DNA from 3 places in the Arthrobacter citreus genome. Region 1 is predicted to be linked to each of the others. Evidence: riboswitches for the same ligand, from Rfam matches in the RefSeq annotation. Region 1 holds a riboswitch; each other region holds the start of a gene.
The links. A riboswitch is a leader RNA that binds a small molecule or an ion and turns the genes downstream of it on or off. The one in region 1 is predicted to bind S-adenosylmethionine.
Positions count from the first base shown of each region.

Region 2: another riboswitch for S-adenosylmethionine. It lies ahead of AAE021_RS04805 (flavin reductase family protein); the one in region 1 lies ahead of AAE021_RS06715 (ABC transporter substrate-binding protein).
Region 3: another riboswitch for S-adenosylmethionine. It lies ahead of AAE021_RS14830 (LLM class flavin-dependent oxidoreductase); the one in region 1 lies ahead of AAE021_RS06715 (ABC transporter substrate-binding protein).

Region 1 is NZ_CP151657.1:1,466,636-1,472,432, forward strand. It holds gene AAE021_RS06705 (ABC transporter permease) at 1-558, opposite strand, end outside; gene AAE021_RS06710 (ABC transporter permease) at 555-1,589, opposite strand; gene AAE021_RS06715 (ABC transporter substrate-binding protein) at 1,586-3,226, opposite strand; SAM riboswitch class IV at 3,537-3,654, opposite strand; gene AAE021_RS06720 (ABC-F family ATP-binding cassette domain-containing protein) at 3,846-5,438, opposite strand; gene AAE021_RS06725 (SMP-30/gluconolactonase/LRE family protein) at 5,663-5,797, shown strand, end outside.
Region 2 is NZ_CP151657.1:1,030,661-1,036,457, forward strand. It holds gene AAE021_RS04790 (amino acid permease) at 1-422, opposite strand, end outside; gene aspS (aspartate--tRNA ligase) at 588-2,432, shown strand; gene AAE021_RS04800 (SRPBCC family protein) at 2,513-2,971, opposite strand; gene AAE021_RS04805 (flavin reductase family protein) at 2,984-3,508, opposite strand; SAM riboswitch class IV at 3,570-3,690, opposite strand; gene AAE021_RS04810 (PhzF family phenazine biosynthesis protein) at 3,835-4,671, shown strand; gene AAE021_RS04815 (nitronate monooxygenase) at 4,688-5,758, shown strand; gene AAE021_RS04820 (acVLRF1 family peptidyl-tRNA hydrolase) at 5,745-5,797, opposite strand, start outside.
Region 3 is NZ_CP151657.1:3,218,959-3,224,755, forward strand. It holds gene AAE021_RS14815 (MFS transporter) at 1-138, shown strand, start outside; gene AAE021_RS14820 (MerR family transcriptional regulator) at 125-895, shown strand; gene AAE021_RS14825 (alpha/beta fold hydrolase) at 922-1,539, opposite strand; gene AAE021_RS14830 (LLM class flavin-dependent oxidoreductase) at 1,681-3,096, opposite strand; SAM riboswitch class IV at 3,133-3,248, opposite strand; gene AAE021_RS14835 (alpha/beta hydrolase) at 3,319-4,092, opposite strand; gene AAE021_RS14840 (ABC transporter ATP-binding protein) at 4,462-5,283, shown strand; gene AAE021_RS14845 (aliphatic sulfonate ABC transporter substrate-binding protein) at 5,412-5,797, shown strand, end outside.

The sequences.
Region 1 (5,797 bases):
CTCCACGAAGGTCAGGTTCCGCACCGTCAGTACCTCTGAGCGCATCAGGCGGGTAAAAGTGGCCACTGAAGCAATGCCGACGGCGATCGCGGCATTCAGGGTGCCGAACCCCAGCGCCACCACCACCATCATGGAGAGCAGCAGCCCGGGAATGGACAGCAGGACATCGACAATGCGGCTGACCACCGTGTCCACCCAGGACCCGAAGTATGCCGCGACGAGTCCCAGCACCGATCCGGCTCCCAGCCCAATGGCCACGGCAATGAGGGATGCGCCGATGGTTTGGGCGGCTCCGTGAATGACCCGGGCGAGCAGGTCACGGCCGAGGTAGTCGGTGCCAAAAGGATGCGCCGGCGTGGGCGCCAGCAGGGTGTTTCCCTGGGAGGCCTCCAGCGGATCGAACCGGGTCAGCAGCTGCGGAGCCGCTATGGCTGCCAGCAGGAGCAGCAGGAAGCACAGCGCCAGCCAGTCTCCCGGCGTCGTCGTCCGGGCTTTATTGAGGATCCGTTCCTTGCGGGTTGACGGCGGGGCAGCCGGTTTTGTCGGTGGCGGAGTCATCGGACCAGAGCCTCCGATGCCGTTGACGGCCGCTCGATTGCCGGCGCAGTGGCAGGCGGAAAACCGGAGGATCGCCGTCTCTCGTTCCGCCGGCGGGCCATCCGCGGATCAAGGGCCGGATAGAGCAGATCGGTGAGGAGATTGATGGTGGTGAACACAACGGCCACCAGCATGACCACAGCCTGCACCACCGGGCCGTCCTGGGCCCGGACGGCCTGCTCCGTCACGAAGCCCAGTCCCGACCGGTTGAACACGGCCTCGGCAATGACTGAACCGGCCAGCAGTTCGCCGACGGTAAGCCCAAACAGGGTGAGCGCAGGAATCGAGGCATTGCGCAGAACGTGGGAACTGAAGATCCGGCTCTCGGGCACCCCTTTGGCGCGCAGGACGGTGACGAAAGGATCGCCATAGGCTTTGCGCAGCCCGCGGATGAGCACCTGGGTGATGGGTGCGCTGACACCGAACGCCAGCGTCACCGCGGGCAGGAGCAGCGACTTGGCGCCCTCATCGCGGATGGAGGAGAACCAGCCGAGCTGATAGGCAAACACCTGCAGCAGCAGCAGGCCGGCCAGAAAGCTCGGCGTGGACAGGGACAGCACCGGGAAGGCGCCGGCCAGCCGGCGGACCGCTTTCCATGGCGCCAGAACGGCGGTGGCGGCAATCAGGAGGGAGAGGGCCAGGGCAAGGACCAGGGCCGCTGCGGCCAGTGCCACCGTCTCGCCCAGTCCCTGGGTGATCAAATCCGCGACCGGCCTGCCCGTGGCGAGCGAGAAGCCCAGGTCCCCCTGGAACAGGCGGGTCACCGAAATCCAAAACTGTTCCAGCGCACTCCGGTCCAGGTTGTAGTAGGCGGTAATGGCAGCAGCCTGTTCCTCCGGAATGGGGTTCAGCGGGTTGTTGATGCGGCTGCCGATGGGGTCGCCCGGCAGAGCGAAGAGGATGAAGTACACGAAGACGTAGGTCAGCGCGACTACTAGGAGAGACTGCCCGATGCGGGCGGCGATGAAAGCGGGGCCGGACACGTTCCTCATTTGGTTTCCGTCCAGGTCTCGTAAAAGGACGGGCGCGCCTCCGCACCGAAGGACAACCCGTGGAGGGTGGGCTGCAGTGCGAAAACCTGGGAGTCATCGAGAATGGGCAGCGCATATGCGGAATCGATGATGTGGTCCTGGATTTTGCCGATGATCCCGCTGCGGACAGCGGTGTCCGTGGCCGTCAGCTGCTCGGCCAGCAGGGCGTCCAGTACGGCGTCGGGCTGCTGCAGGTTGAAGGCGTTGAGGTACTCGCTGGAATAGTTGACGGTGAGTCGGATCGGATCCGCTTCCGGCCAGCCGTTGCGGCGTGCGCCCACTGCCGGGTCGGCCAGCACGGTGGAGTAGTTGGCGTAGTCCGTTTCCTTAATCTCCAGGTTGACGCCCAATTGCTTGAGTTGCCACTGGATCAGCTGGAACAGGGGTTTGGACGTGCTGTCGTAAACGTCAACGTAGGTGAGGATGTGCAGCTTCTCTCCGTCGCGGGTGCGGAACCCGTCCGCATCCCGTCCGGTCCAGCCGGCGTCGTCCAGCAGTTGGTTGGATTTGTCCGGGTCAAACGCCAGCTTTTCCGATTCGTCCTTGTACCCCAGGGACCCGGGAGTGAGGATGCTGGTGGCCTTGTTCCAGTTCTCCGTATAGAGGTCGGAAATGATCTGGTCCCGGTCGATTCCGTGCTGGAGCGCCTGGCGCACCCGCACATCATCCAGGAACGGCGCGGACTGCCGCAGATCCCAGACGTTGGAGTTGCCCACGCCCTGAACACTGACCACTTCGAGTCCGGCCGCGGTCAGGGTCTTCTCCTCGCTCGGCTGGATGTAACGGATCAGGTCCGCCTCGCCGGCACGCAGCGAGCCAAGCCGCACGCTGTCTTCGGTCACCGGAATGATGGTGATGCGGTCCAGATATGCCTCGCCCTGGTTCTCCAGGCCGGGCGGGGCCCATGCATATCCGTCCCGCCGGGCCAAGACGATTTCCTCGCCGTACTTTTCGGATTCCACAGTGAAGGGGCCGCTGCCGATGATGCCGGTCAACTGGGACTGGGCTTCAATCGGTGCGTTGATCGTTTCATCAGCGACCAGGCTGGTCCGCCAGAATGACAGCACGTTAAGGAAGGGGGCGTGCGGGGCCGTAAGCTGCACCGTAACGGTCCGGGACGCGTCGTCGGCCGTTACCGCCGACACTTTGGGGAACCAGTTATTGGCCGGGATGCCCTTTTCGCTGTCCCCCGCGGCCTGCCAGTCCAGATTGCGCTTGACCGCCTGGGCGTCCAGGACCTGGCCGTTACTGAAGGTAACGCCCTCCCGGATCACGAACGTGTAAGTGAGTCCGTCATCGCTGACGGTCCATTCCTCGGCGATCCACGGTTTCAGCTCCAGTGTTTCGGGGTCCCGGTAGATCAACCGGTCCGTGATGTTCTGGATGTAGGCGCTGTCCTGCCAGGTGCCGCTGCTCTGGAGCTGCGTGTTGGAGGAGAGTTCGGCGTCGAGGTAGACCACCTCGCCACCGTGCTTGTCGCTGGATTCGGAGGCGTTGCCCGGTTGGCTGCAGCCGGATGCGAGGACCGCGGTCAGCACGGACAGGATCAGCAGGGGTACAGCGCGGACGGGCACCGGATGTTTGCGGGTGAGTTTCATGGCGCTACTTTCTCGAGGGAGGGGCCGAAAGCAGATTCCGGCCGGCAGAGACGGGTGGCCCGTGGGCAGGGCAAAGCACGGGTAGGGGAAGGCGCAGGCAGGGAAAAGCGCAGGGCAGGGAAAAGCACGGCGGTGGCGAAGGTGTGCGGCCGGGCATCGCGGCCGGGCACATCGCAGCCGGGCAGGGGAAGCCGGGCAGGGGAAGCCTAACGGCTTGGTTCGAAACCTAGCTGGTGGAGCGGGGACATCGATTCATCGGGCGTGCCTCTACGGGTCATGGCGCCCCGGGGGCGCTGCCGGGGCAGCGGAGACGCCGTACTTGCCGGGCCGGGCAGGTGCCCGCCGGCCGAATCATCACCTGGAGCACCCCGCTACGACGAGAGGGTTGCTGTCCAGCCGGCCAGGGCCGATGGCTGGAACTCTTGATTGCTGACTCCATGCTAGGGCAGGAGGAAGGTTTGTGCGCAGAGGACGTCGTGTGGGGTAAGTCCCCGTCATATGACGCTGTTGCGGCCATATGACGGCACACGCAGGTAACACTGCGTAAGGCGCCGGACGGGGTAAAACGGAGCCGGCACGCCGCCGGTCCGGGCCTACTGCAGCCGGACCGGCGGGTGTATTACGCGACCCTGAGGTCGATCTCACCGGGAGCGGCGCCGTCTGCGCCAAACACCAGGTGCCGGTTGGCGATCTTGTCGGTGAAGAACCGGTCGTGGCTGACCACCACCACGGCACCGGGGAAATGCAGCAGCGCCCGTTCCATCACCTGCGTGCTGGAGAGGTCCAAGTGATTGGTGGGCTCATCGAGGAGCAGCACCGAGGCGCCGGAGAGCAGGCACTGGGCCATCGCCACACGCGCTTTCTGCCCGCCGGACAGGTTGCCGATCTTCTGCTTCAGGTCCGCTTCGGAGAACTGGAACATGGTCAGGAACCGGTTGACCGATTTCTTAGTGGCGGTCAGGGCCAGGGAATTCGGCATGGCGTTGACCGCATGGGTGACGGTGTCGGCGTCGTCGAGCTCTGCCAGGACCTGGTTGTAGGAGACCATCCTGGCCCCGTTCGCCCAGGCGACCTTGCCGGCGTCGGCCTTCTCCTCACCGGTCAGAACCCGCAGCAGTGTGGTTTTTCCGCTGCCGTTGGAGCCGAGCACCACCAGGCGGTCGCCGCGCCGGATCTCGAAGCTCAGTCCGCTGAACAGGGTCTTGTCCCCGTAGGACTTTTCCAGGGACTCCACCCGGCACAGGTTGTCCTTCACATGCAGTCCGCCGTAGATCTCGGTGATGATCTGGTCCACGGGCCGCGGGGCACGGGCCTTCTTGATCTTGGCGAGCTTGCCGTCCAGTGCTCCGCTGCCGGCCTTGGCGGCTTCACGCCGGTCCGAGATGCCCTCGGCCTCAAAGGCCAGCAGCTCGGACTCATGCACAAACTGGGACTCCAGCGCCTTGAGCCGGAACTGCTTCTGGATCACGTATTCGGCAAAGTTCCCGGGGTATTCATGCAGGTGGTAGTTCTCCACCTCGATGATCCGGGTGACCACGGCGTCCAGGAACTTCCGGTCGTGGGAGACGATGACGGCGGCGCCCCGGAAGTCGCGGAACCAGCCTTCCAGCCACTCGACGCCGGCAACGTCGAGATAGTTGGTGGGCTCATCCAGGAGCAGCACATCCGGTGCCTCGAGCAGGATTTTCGCCAGGGCCGCACGGTTGCGCCAGCCGCCGGAGAGGGCATCGATGGGGCAGGTGCGGTGTGCGTCGCTGAACCCCAGAGTGGTCAGCGCGGCGTCGATCCGGCGCGGATAGTCCCATCCGTCGAGGCGGTCCATGGCCTCGAACAGTTCAGCCTGGCGGCCAATGAGCTTATCCATGACCTTGGGGGCGGGGTCGGTTCCGAGAGTCTCGTCGATGGCGGCAAGCTCCGCTTCAACGGCCTTGATTTCCACGAACAGGGCATCCAGCACTTCGGTGATGGTGGACTCACCGTTCAGCTCCGAGAACTGCGAAAAGTAACCGATCTTCAGTCCCTGGTCCACGGAAACGGTGCCGGAGTCCGGCTCTATCTGTTCCAGGATCAGCTTCAGCAGCGTGGACTTGCCTGAACCGTTCTTGCCAATGAGGCCAACCCGGTCCTTCGGCTCAAGGCGGAAGAAAGCCTCGCGCAGGATCTGGGTTTTGTCGTAGCCAACGTTGACGTCCTGCAGCCGGATCAGGCTCATACGGGGAGTGTCCTTTCGGGAATGAAGCTGGTGCCCGGCACCGGCGGTCCGGAGGGACCGGCCGGCAGTATTACGCCCGTTGACCAGCCACTCATCTTATCCGGTGCGGCTGAGCGCTGATTCCGGTAAGTGCGCTGACCCTGTTCCGGGGCGCGGCCGGGGTTGCATACTGAGAACCAGCTCCAATTTTCAACCGCCCTTCCGCACTGAAAGAGGTGTTCACCATGGCTGAAGCGACAACGCTGGCGTCCGGGCTGGGCATGGGGGAATCAGCCCGCTGGCACGGAAACGAGCTGTGGTTTGCTGACTGGATTGCCGGCACCATCTCCGCCCTGGACGCGGACGGAAACGTACGGCGG
Region 2 (5,797 bases), 440 kb from region 1:
AGGTTCAGGGCAGTGGCCGCCGCCGCCACACCCACCGCCGCCGGGCGTGCAACGTCGGGCACCGTGTAGAGGCCAAAGGCCAGGGCCAGGACGGCAGCGGCGGGCACCAGCGCACACAGCAGCGTCCAGCCGGCGAAAAACCCCATGTACGGTCCCAGCATGACCCGTGCCGCCGAGCGCGTGGTGCCGCCTTCATTGGGGTGGCCGGCGTTCCGCAGGCCGGCGCTGAGCAGAAACGTGGATGCCGCCGAGCAGTAGGCCACCAGCGCCGCCAGGGCCAGCGCCGCGGGGAGGGCAAAGCCGGCGGCCTGCGCAACCGGCGGCAGCACGACGAAGATGCCGCCCCCCACCATGCAGCCAACTCCCACGGTAACCGCGTCGAAACCGCCGAGCGGCTGATTCCCTGCGGAGCTCCCGGACACGTGTCCCTCCGATCGGTCGGGCGGGGCGGCGGCTTGGCGGCAGGTGGCTGCGCGGCAGTGCCCTTGGCTGGGAAAGGATGCGAACACCGGTAAACTCATGAAGAGACCTTGTATTCACAATGAGCGGGAACAGTGTTTTCCGCAAGCAATCTTGAAAGGACTGCTGTGCTGCGCACTCATGCCCTTGGTTCCCTGAGGGCCGAGCATATTGGACAGACCGTCACTCTCGCTGGCTGGGTGGCCCGACGCCGGGACCACGGAGGGGTTGCGTTCCTGGACCTCCGTGACGCCTCCGGATTTGCGCAGGTCGTCGTTCGCGAAGAGGACGTCTTCCACAGCCTGCGCAACGAATACGTCCTGCAGATCACCGGCACCGTGCAGAAGCGCCCCGAGGGCAACGAAAACCCCTCGCTGGCCACCGGTGAGGTGGAAGTCATCGCGGACAAGGTTGTTGTCCTGAACACTTCCGACCCGCTGCCGTTCCAGATTGACGAGCACGTTGAAGTGGGCGAGGAAGCCCGTCTGAAGCACCGCTACCTCGACCTGCGCCGCCCGGCCCCGTCCCGCAACATGCGCCTGCGCTCCGAGGCCAACCGCATTGCTCGCAACCTTCTCCATGACGAGGGCTTCGTGGAGATCGAAACCCCCACGCTGACCCGTTCCACCCCTGAGGGTGCCCGTGACTTCGTGGTGCCCGCACGTCTTGCGCCGGGTTCCTGGTACGCGCTGCCGCAGTCCCCGCAGCTGTTCAAGCAGCTGCTGCAGGTGGGCGGCTTCGAAAAGTACTACCAGATTGCCCGCTGCTACCGCGATGAGGACTTCCGCGCGGACCGCCAGCCGGAATTCACGCAGCTGGACATCGAAGCCAGCTTTGTCGAGGAAGACGACATCATTGCGCTCGGCGAGTCCGTGGTGAAGGCGCTGTGGAAGCTGATCGACGTCGAAATCCCGACGCCGATCCAGCGGATGACGTACGCCGACGCGATGGCCCGCTTTGGTTCGGACAAGCCGGACCTGCGGTTCGGCCTGGAACTGACTGAGCTGACCGACTTCTTCAAGGACACGACGTTCCGCGTCTTCCAGGCACCCTACGTGGGCGCCGTTGTCATGCCCGGCGGAGCCTCGCAGCCCCGCCGCACCCTGGACGCCTGGCAGGAATGGGCCAAGCAGCGCGGCGCCCGCGGCCTGGCCTATGTGCTGGTCCAGGAAGACGGCACCTTGACCGGTCCCGTGGCCAAGAACCTCACCGACTTCGAGCGGGAGAACCTCGCCGGCAAGGTGGGCGCCAAGCCCGGCGACTGCATCTTCTTCGCCGCCGGTGAAACCACCACGGCACGTGCCCTGCTCGGCGCAGCACGGGTCGAGATCGGCCACCGCACCGGCCTGATCGACCCGAACGACTGGGCCTTTGTCTGGGTTGTCGACGCACCCATGTTCGAGCCGGCCTCCGAGGCCGTTGCCGCCGGTGACGTTGCCGTGGGCGGCGGCGCGTGGACCGCTGTCCACCACGCCTTCACGTCGCCCAAGCCTGAATTCATGGACACGTTCGACACCGACCCGGGCTCCGCCCTGGCCTACGCCTACGACATTGTCTGCAACGGCAACGAAATTGGCGGCGGCTCGATCCGTATCCACCAGCGTGACGTGCAGGAACGTGTCTTCAAGGTCATGGGCCTCTCCCAGGAGGACGCGCAGGAGAAGTTCGGCTTCCTGCTCGAGGGCTTCAAGTACGGCGCTCCGCCGCACGGCGGCATCGCCTTCGGCTGGGACCGCGTGGTGGCCCTGCTGGCCGGCACCGAGTCCATCCGCGACGTCATTGCCTTCCCGAAGACCGGCAACGGTTATGACCCGCTGACGGCTGCTCCGGCTCCGATCACTGCCCAGCAGCGCAAGGAAGCCGGCGTGGACTTCCGTCCCGAGGCCAAGAAGCCCGAAGCCAAGAAGGCGGACGGCGCGGCGGAAGATTCCAAGAACGACGGCGCCAAGAAGGACACGGTCAAGGACGCCTGATGCGTCTGTAGCCAGTTCTGGTGATGGAAGGGCCCGGTTGCGCGCAGCAGCCGGGCCTTTTGCCGTTCTGCGGGCGGAGGTCAGGCGGTGCTGTGCGAATCCCCGGTGAGGTGCCGGTTCCGGGTTTCGATGAGATTTCGCAGATATTTGGCCAGCACAAGCTTCTCCACCAGGCGTCCCAGCGGGCCGCAGGGCGCGGCAAACCGGATGTCATCCACCATGGTGGTGACGCCGTCATGATGACTGAACTCATGGACGTGCCGGAAGTGCTTGAACGGCCCCCTAACCTGCTCGTCCACAAAGGAATACGGCGGGTCCATCCGCGTGATCCTGCTGGTCATGCGCAGCGGAAGGCCAAAGTGCCACGCCCGCCACGTCACCTCTTCCCTCGCTTCGATTAGGCCTGAGGTCACACCCCCAACGGCTTGTTCGCGGGAGGCAGCCATCGACTCCGTGTGGGCGTCAATGCTGCGGGCACGGTCAAACAGCTGAGCTAGCGGCAGGGGAGTTTCGGTGGTGCAGCGAAAGGAGACCGTCATGCCGAGAGTATGTCAGGCGAACTCGGGAACGCTGAGGTGCCGGAACGCCGAACCGTGGAAGACCAGCGGTTCATGGGCGTCGTCATGCGATGCATGGCCGTGCACGCGGAGCAGCACCACGGCGTGGTCACCGGCGGGCACCTCGTTCTCCACCGAGCATTCGAGCCACAGTGCGGCACGGTCCAGGAACAGCGCGCCGGACGCGTCGGTGTGCAGATTCAATCCGGCAAAACGGTCGCCGGTCTTGGAAGCGATCTGCTTGCAGATTCCCTCATGTTCGGAGCCCAGGATGGATACGCCAATGCGGGACGCCGGCCGGAGCACCGGCCAGGTGCGGGACGTGTTCTGCACTGCGAACATCACCAGCGGCGGGTCCATGGAAACCCCCACCGTAAAGGACGAGGCAACAATTCCCTGCGGCTCTCCGTTGACCACAGCACAAAGCGCGGCAATTCCCGAGGGAAAACGTGAATAGGCGCGGCGCAGGGCTGCCGGCTGAAGGTCAGTAACGAGAGACATGGCTGAAACAAGAGACATGGTGAAGAATCCTCTGCCTTGAAGCGCAGTGTCGGTAAACCCTGGGGTCATGCCGGCAACAGCACGGTACTTGCCGCGGCCGGGAAGTTTCGCCGGGCGGCCGAATCGTCACCTGGAGCACCCCGCTACGGCGAGAGGGTTGCCGTCCAGCCGGCCAGGGCCCGTGGCTGGAACTCTTGATTCTGTTCCCCAACCTAGGCGCGGCGGACGCAGGGCGCAAACAGATGCCTTAGTTCGTAAAACTCGGCTTCATAAAACTTCCCCTGTGACGACTGTGCTTCATAAAACTCCTCAAACTCCCGGTAATAAGGGGATAGAGTTTGGGCATGAAACAGCGGTGGTTTAAACAGGTGGACGTTTTTGGCAGTGAACCGTATTTGGGGAATCCCCTGGCCGTGGTGCTGGAAGCTGAGGGCCTTTCCGATGCGGACATGGAGTCCTTCGCGCGGTGGACCAACCTCTCCGAAACCACGTTCGTGCTGCCGCCCACCCGCGACGGCGCGGACTACCGCGTCCGCATCTTCACCCCGGGCGGTGAGATTCCCTTCGCCGGACATCCCACGCTGGGAACATGCCACGCGTGGCTGGAGGCCGGGAACAAGCGCCGCTATCCCGACGTCGTCGTGCAGGAGTGCGGCATTGGCCTGGTCACGCTGCATGCCAACGCGGGCATCGCGGCCTTCGCCGCTCCGCCGCTGCTGCGCTCGGGCCCGCTCGAAGAGGAGGTGCTGGACCAGGCGCTGAAGGCCCTTCACCTGGACCGCACGCAGGTTCTCGCCTCCAATTGGATCGACAACGGACCCGGCTGGCTGGGGCTGCTGCTGCCCGATGCAGCGGCAGTGCTTGCGCTGAAGCCGGACCCGGTGGTCATGGGAAGCCTGCGCGTTGGCGTCATCGGCGCCCAGCCCGCGGACGCTGAAACCGACTACGAAGTCCGTGCTTTTGTTCCCGGACTCGGGATCACCGAGGATCCGGTCACCGGGAGCCTGAACGCCGGGTTGGCGCAGTGGCTGATCGGGGCGAATCTGGCGCCGGAACGCTACGTCGTCACGCAGGGGACCGCGGTGCGGCGCGACGGCCGGGTCCGCGTCTTTACCCGCGACGGCAAAATCTGGGTGGGCGGCTCCACGGTCACCTCCATTGACGGCACCGTCACCCTTTAGGCCCACGGATCCAAGCATGTTTACCCTGCGTTCCCTGCCGCTTCCCGTCGTCGGCGCCCCCATGGCCGGCGGACCGTCCACGCCGGAGCTGGCCGCCGCGGTCAGTAATGCCGGCGGGCTGGGCTTCCTCGCGGGCGGGTACAAAAGCCCCGCCGCTGTCCGCGAGCAGATCACCCGGACCCGGGAACTGACCGACGGGCCTTTTGGCCTGAACATTTTTGTGCCCGACCACGCCAACACCTACGCCGGGATGAGCGAAGAGCTGCAGGCAGGAAAGCTCGCTGCGTCACTTGCCTACCGTGACGTCCTGGCCGCCGGCACGGGGCGGGAACCCGGGCTGCCGGACCCGGCGGACGACGACGGCTGGCAGGAGAAGCTGGAGCTGGCACTGGGGGAGCGCGTGCCGGTGGTGTCGTTCACCTTTGGACTGCCGGAGCCGGCGGTGCTGGCAGGGTTTTCCGCCCGGGATGTTTGCACCATTGTCACCGTGACGGACGTGGACGAGGCACAGGCGGCAGCCGAAGCCGGAGCCGGGGCCCTCTGCGTCCAGGGACCGGAAGCCGGCGGACACCGCGGAACACTGGACAGCGCCAAACTCCCCGGCGTAGTGCCCCTGAACGAACTTCTGCAGGAGATCCAGGCAGCCTGCGGGCTTCCACTCCTTGCAGCCGGCGGAATCACCACATCTGCGGACGCAGCCGCGGCGCTGGCCAGCGGCGCTGCCGCCGTCCAAGTGGGAACGCTGCTGCTGCTCAGTTCCGAAGCCGGCACCAGCCGGGTGCACCGTGCGGCGCTGCGGGAAGCGGCGCAGGGGTCCCGCTGGCGGGAAACGTCACTGACCCGCGCGTTTTCCGGCCGGCCGGCGCGCGGACTGACCAACGCTTTTATGCGCTCCTATCCGGATGCGCCGGATGCGTACCCCTACGTCAACCACATCACCGGCCCGCTGCGCGCCGCAGCCGCAGCGGAAGGCAACCCGGACGGGGTCAGCCTGTGGGCCGGCACCGGCTTCCGGAACGCTGAGGAGGCACCGGCGGCGGATATTGTTCGCCGGCTCGTGGGGCGCCGGAAGCCTACGGAACCGTAACCCGCACAAAGACCGAGGACGCGTCCTTCGCGGCCTTGG
Region 3 (5,797 bases), 1.8 Mb from region 1:
ACGCTGGCGGCGGTTTGGGCACTGACATCGCCTTCCCTGCGACTTCCCGCGACTGCCACGGCAGGGGCGGGAAGCCCACACCTGGCAACACCCGGCACAATGGACCCGGAGAGGACGGTTGCCCATGAAAAGCAGTGAGCTGGCTGCGCTGGCCGGAGTGACGGTGCGGGCTTTGCGGCATTATCACCAGCTTGGCGTGCTGCCCGAACCGGAGCGCGGGTACAACGGTTACCGCAGCTACGACGCCAGGGATCTGATCCGCCTCCTGCGCATTAAGCGCCTGGCCGCCATCGGAATTCCGCTGGATGCAATGGGGGAGCTGTTGGACGATGACGGCGTACACCGCGGCGGGGCAGGTCCGGCCGCGCTCCTTGATGAACTGGAGGAAGGCATCGACGCGGAGCTGGCACGGTTGCAGCAGCAGAAACGCCTGATCAGCGGCCTGCGGACGGCACAGGCACTGGATCTGCCGCCGGAGCTGGCCCTTATTGTCGATTCTTTTGCCGCCTCGGCGCCGCCGTCAGTACGCCGGATGGACCGCGAGCAGGCGGTGCTCCTCGCACATCTTGCCGGCGAGGAGGGTCTTGACGGGCTCACGCAGGTGTACAAGAAAATGAGCTCCCCGGACCTGGCCGAACAGGTGCTGCAGTTTTACGCGGGCTTCGCCGCACTCACGCCGGAGACCCCCGCCGAAGACCTGGAGCGCCTGGTTGCCGGATTTATGGAAACCGTCGCCGGGCCGGTCAAGGCGGCGCTGGCAGGTTCGGAAACGCCCCTCTTTGCGGATGAATCGGCTGTTGCGGCAGTTTTCGACGAGTACCGGCACAGCGCACTCAATTCCGCCCAGCAGCTTGCCTTGGCCCGAATCACGGCCCGACTGGAGAGTGCCGGCTAAGCTCCACCGGTTGGCGCCCCACGGCCTCAGCTCAGGAAGGAGCCGATGGCATCAGCGAGCGCCGCGTCGGGGACACTGCTCGCGTCGCCCTCCAGCAGCTGAAACTCACCCTCGTCCAGGGCTGCCGCGGCACGGCGGGCCAGGTCCTGTGTTTCGTCGCCGCTGGTGCTGCCGGCCAGAACCAGAACCGGAACGGAGACGCCGCCCAGCCCCTCCAGTTCCGTCTGCAGGAGCAGCAGTTCGTCCTCGCCCTCGTTCAGGGCCAATGCTGGTTCCAGCGCCACCACCCGGGTGATGACCGCTGACTCCTCTGCTGCGCGCAGCGCGAGGAAGGCGCCGGAGCCAAACCCGTACAGGCTGGCGGAACCACCGGCCACCTGCACCACGGCCAGCAGGTCATCGACGTCGGACTCCTCCGTGTACTCCTCGCCCGTCCCGCTCTCGCCGGTGCCCCTCCGGTCATAGGTGTACACGGTGTGGTTCTCCGACAGCAGGTCGGCCAGGACCTGAGTGCTGGAGCTGCTCCGGTCAGCCATGAGCGGGTCGACAATCACAAGCGGCGGACCGGATCCCTGCCGGGACCAGGCGATGCGGGTTCCGTCGGCGGAGAGAGCGGTTCCGGAGGCGCTGGGCGGGTGTTCCATGGCAGGCTCCTGCTCACATGGGGAAGAGGCGCCGGATGTGCGCCACCTTTCCAAACTAGGAGCGGGCCACGGGAGGGTCAACGCTCCGGCCCGTAATCCGGACCCGCGCCGGCGTACTGCCAGGGAACAGGGTTGGTGAGGTCAACGCACTGCGGGGCTCAGCCGGTACGAGGCGCCGCGGTGCTCCGCCGGCAGCTTGTCCCCCCGGCCGAAGAGTTTCTCGCGGAGGGTTCCGGGCGTGTACTCGGTCCGGTACGCGCCGCGCTGCTGCAGTTCGGGCACCACAAACTCGACGATGTCCTCAAACGTGCCCGGTGTGACCGCATAGGCCAGGTTGAAACCGTCGACGTCGGTTTCCTCCACCCAGCGGATCATTTCCTCGGCGATTTCCGCGCCTGAGCCGACCATCCGCGGCCCCAATCCACCGATGCCCACGGAATCGGCGATGTCGCGCACCGTCCAGGGTTCGCCGTCGTCCTTCGGTTTCTGGAAGTTGCCGGCCGCTGACTGGATGGCGTTGGATTTCACGTTGCCCAGCGGTTCGTCGAGGTTGTAGGTGGACAGGTCCACGCCCATCCACCCGGACATCAGTGCCAGCGCGCCCTCGTGGCTGGCGTACTGCTGGTAGTCCTCGTGTTTGGCGGCGGCTTCCTCGGCGGTGGCGGCGGTAATGACCGTCATCAGCGTGTAAATGCGGATGGAGTGCCGGTCCCGGCCCGCGGCCTCGGCGGCGTCGCGGATCCTGGTGACCGTGGCCTTGAGCTTTTCCTTGGTGGGCGCTCCGACAAAAACCGCCTCCGCATTTTCGGCGGCGAAAGCCACACCGCGCGGCGAGGCACCGGCCTGGTAGATCACCGGGGTGCGCTGCGGCGACGGCTCGCTGATGTGGATGCCGGGGACGGTGAAGTATTTGCCCTCGTGGTTGATGTCGTGGACCTTTGCCGGGTCGGTGAAAACGCCGGTTTCGCGGTTGCGGACGACGGCGCCGTCCTCCCAGGAGCCTTCGAGCAGTTTGTAGATGACCTCGAGGTATTCATCCGCATGGTTGTAGCGCTCATCGTGTTCCAGCTGGTCTGCAGCGCCAAGGTTCCGCGCGGCGGAGGGCAGGTAGCCGGTGACGACGTTCCAGCCCACGCGTCCGTTGGTGAGATGGTCCAGCGTGGAGAGCCTGCGCGCAAACGGATACGGATGCTCATACGCGGTGCCCGCTGTGACACCAAAACCGAGGTGTTCGGTGACCAGGGCCATCGCGGACACCAACAGCAGCGGATCATTCACCGGAACCTGGGTGCCCTGCCGCAGCGTGGCCTCGTTGGAACTGCCGTACACGTCATACGTGCCCAGGACATCGGCCAGGAAAATGCCGTCAAACAGGCCCTTCTCGCAGGTTTTCGCCAAATGGGCCCAGTAGCGCAGATCGGTGTAGTCCGAGGACCGGTCCTCCGGATGGCGCCACAGTCCCGGAGACTGGTGGCCCACGCAGTTCATGTCAAAAGCGTTGAAGCGGATCTGCCGCCGGCCGGTCTCTGTGGTCAAGGGGGTGTCCTGTTCGGACATATGGGTGCACCTTTCGCAACGGGACGCACCAGGGGAGCGCCGTACTTGCCGTCCGCGGGCGCGGTACGGCCGGATCCTCATCTGGGGCACCCCGCTACGGAGAAGAGGGTTGCCGCCCAACCAGCCAGAGCTTCGCGTTGGGACTCATGATCCTTCGGCTCCAGTATCAGCACAGCTGCGGAGCGCAGGGAAGTCGATGACCAAATATGAACCCGCCGGACGCTAGGCCAAAAACCCGTTAATGGCTTCAGCCAGCACCTGGTCCTGAACTCCGTGCCACCCGCCCTCGAGCACCTGCAGCCGGGCATCGGCCAGCGCTTCAGCGGTTTCCCGCGCCCATTCGTGCAGCCGCGGGTCACTTCCGCCGCTGACCAGCACCAGAACCGGGACCCGGATGCCGCCCAGGCTGCCCGGGTCCGCCTCCGCATTCAGGGTCAGGTCATAGGCAATCGTGTGGGCAGCCGGAGCAAACACCTCCACGTCCGACGCCTGAACCATTTCCTCCGGAACACCAATGGAGCGCTGGAACAGCCGCACGGCCTCGGCGCGTTCCCCCGCATTCACCAGGTCCTGCAGCTGGCCGCGGATGTCCGGGGTGTCCTCCACGCGGCCAGACAACGGAGGTTCCAGGGCCACCACACCGGTTACGGCGGGGGAATCCGCTGCGGTCATAAGCGCCAGCACCGCCCCGGATGAAAACCCATACAGGTCCGCCTCGCCGCCGGCCGCTTCGATGACGGCCAGGAGGTCTTCAACTTCCCGGCCCGGCTCGTAGTCCGCACTGTCACCGCTTTCGCCTTTACCCCGCCGGTCATACGTGTAGACCGTCCGGGTTGGAGCCAGCAGCTCCGCCAGGCCTGCGGCTACGGAGGTCCGGCGATCCATCAGAACCGGATCAACGATGACCAGCGGCGGCCCGGATCCCCGGCGTTCCCAGGCAATAGGCGTGCCGTCCGCAGACTGCACCTTTCCCGACGCTGACGCTGACGCGGCCATGACTGCCTCCCTGCGTGGACGACGGCAGGCTCCCGCCGCACCGTTTCCCTGGAGCCTAGGATCCACTCCTCCACAGGGTCAACGCCCGACCGCAAATCCGGAAAACAACGCAACTCCGGTTGCCTGCCGCCCACGACCAGCGGCGCGAAATATTACGCGGAGGACTTGCCCGTTTCACGAATGGCGCGTTTAGTAGCACTTGACCATCCCGAGCGGCTGAGAGACCTGGATCAGTGAAGCCGCAGCAACCCTGGTTGCCGTACCTCCTCCTTGAGGAACGGCAATATCGAGGACAACACCGCAGGAGGCCGTAACCGGCCCAAGGCGTTTTCCGTAGGGTGCTACTGCCAGGACCGATGGAGAGTTAACATGACCGCCTTGGCTTCAAAGTCCCCTGCCGCCGCGCCGCCCGCTGCGCCGGCCGGCTCCGCCCTTCCCGTCACGTTTTCCGAGCTGGGCCGCAGCTTTGGCTCCGGTCCGGCGGCACACCATGTGCTGCGTGACATCAGCTTCGAGGTCCGCCCCGGCGAGGTCCTGGCCATTCTGGGGTCCAGCGGCTGCGGAAAGTCCACGCTGCTGCGCGCCGCAGCAGGGCTGGACGCCGCCAGCACCGGGGAAGTCCTGATCAACGGCACTGCTGTCCGCGGGATTGACGACCGCTGCGCCGTCGCCTTCCAGGAACCGAGGCTGCTGCCGTGGCAGACCCTGCAGGCCAACATTGCCATGGGCCTGCCCAAGAGCATGAGCGCCAAGCACGGCAAGGCCAAAGTGGCCGAGCTGCTGGAACTGGTGGAACTGACGGCCTTCGCCAAACACCGCCCGCGCGCCGTTTCCGGCGGCATGGCCCAGCGTGCGTCCCTTGCCCGCGCCCTGGCACGAACCCCCGGAGTGCTGCTGCTCGATGAGCCCTTCGGTGCCCTGGACGCCCTCACCCGGCTCAAGATGCAGGACCTGCTGCTCTCGGTGCACCGGGCCACCCCCACCACCGTGCTGCTGGTCACGCACGACGTGGACGAGGCCCTCCAGCTGGCGGACCGCATCATCATTCTCGGCAAAGAGCCCGGGAAACACGGAGCCACCATCACTGACGTCATCACCGTCCCCGGCGCCCGGCCCCGCGACCGTTCCTCGGCCGAGCTGGCCCGAATGCGCGGCGAGCTCCTGGCCCGCCTCGGCGTCGACCGCCACTAACAGCGGCACCGCCGGCTTCCCGGCAGCTCTTTCCCAACAGCGCCTCCGGTTGCGTTCCCTTGACGCTTCCCCACCCCTTCCGTGCCGTTTGCCGCACGGCCCCTCTCCTCCACCAGAAAGAAATCCCCATGAACAGCCGTTCCTTCACCACCTCGGTTCCCTCCCCGCTCAAGGCCCTCGCCGCAGCTGCGGCCGCCGCCTCCCTGCTGCTGACCGGCTGCGTGGCCGGCGAGGACAGTGAATCCGCCGCGAACGCCGGCGCCGCCGACGGCGGAACCCTCACCCTGGACTTCGCGACCTACAACCCGCTCAGCCTGATCATCAAGGACCAGGGCTGGCTGGAGGAGACCCTCGCCGAGGACGGCGTCACCGTGGAATGGGTGCAGTCGGCCGGTTCCAACAAGGCGAACGAAAACCTGCGGTCCGGCGCCGTGGACATCGGGTCAACGGCCGGGTCCGCAGCCCTGCTCAACCGTGCCAACGGCTCCCCGATCAAGGCCATCGACGTCTTCTC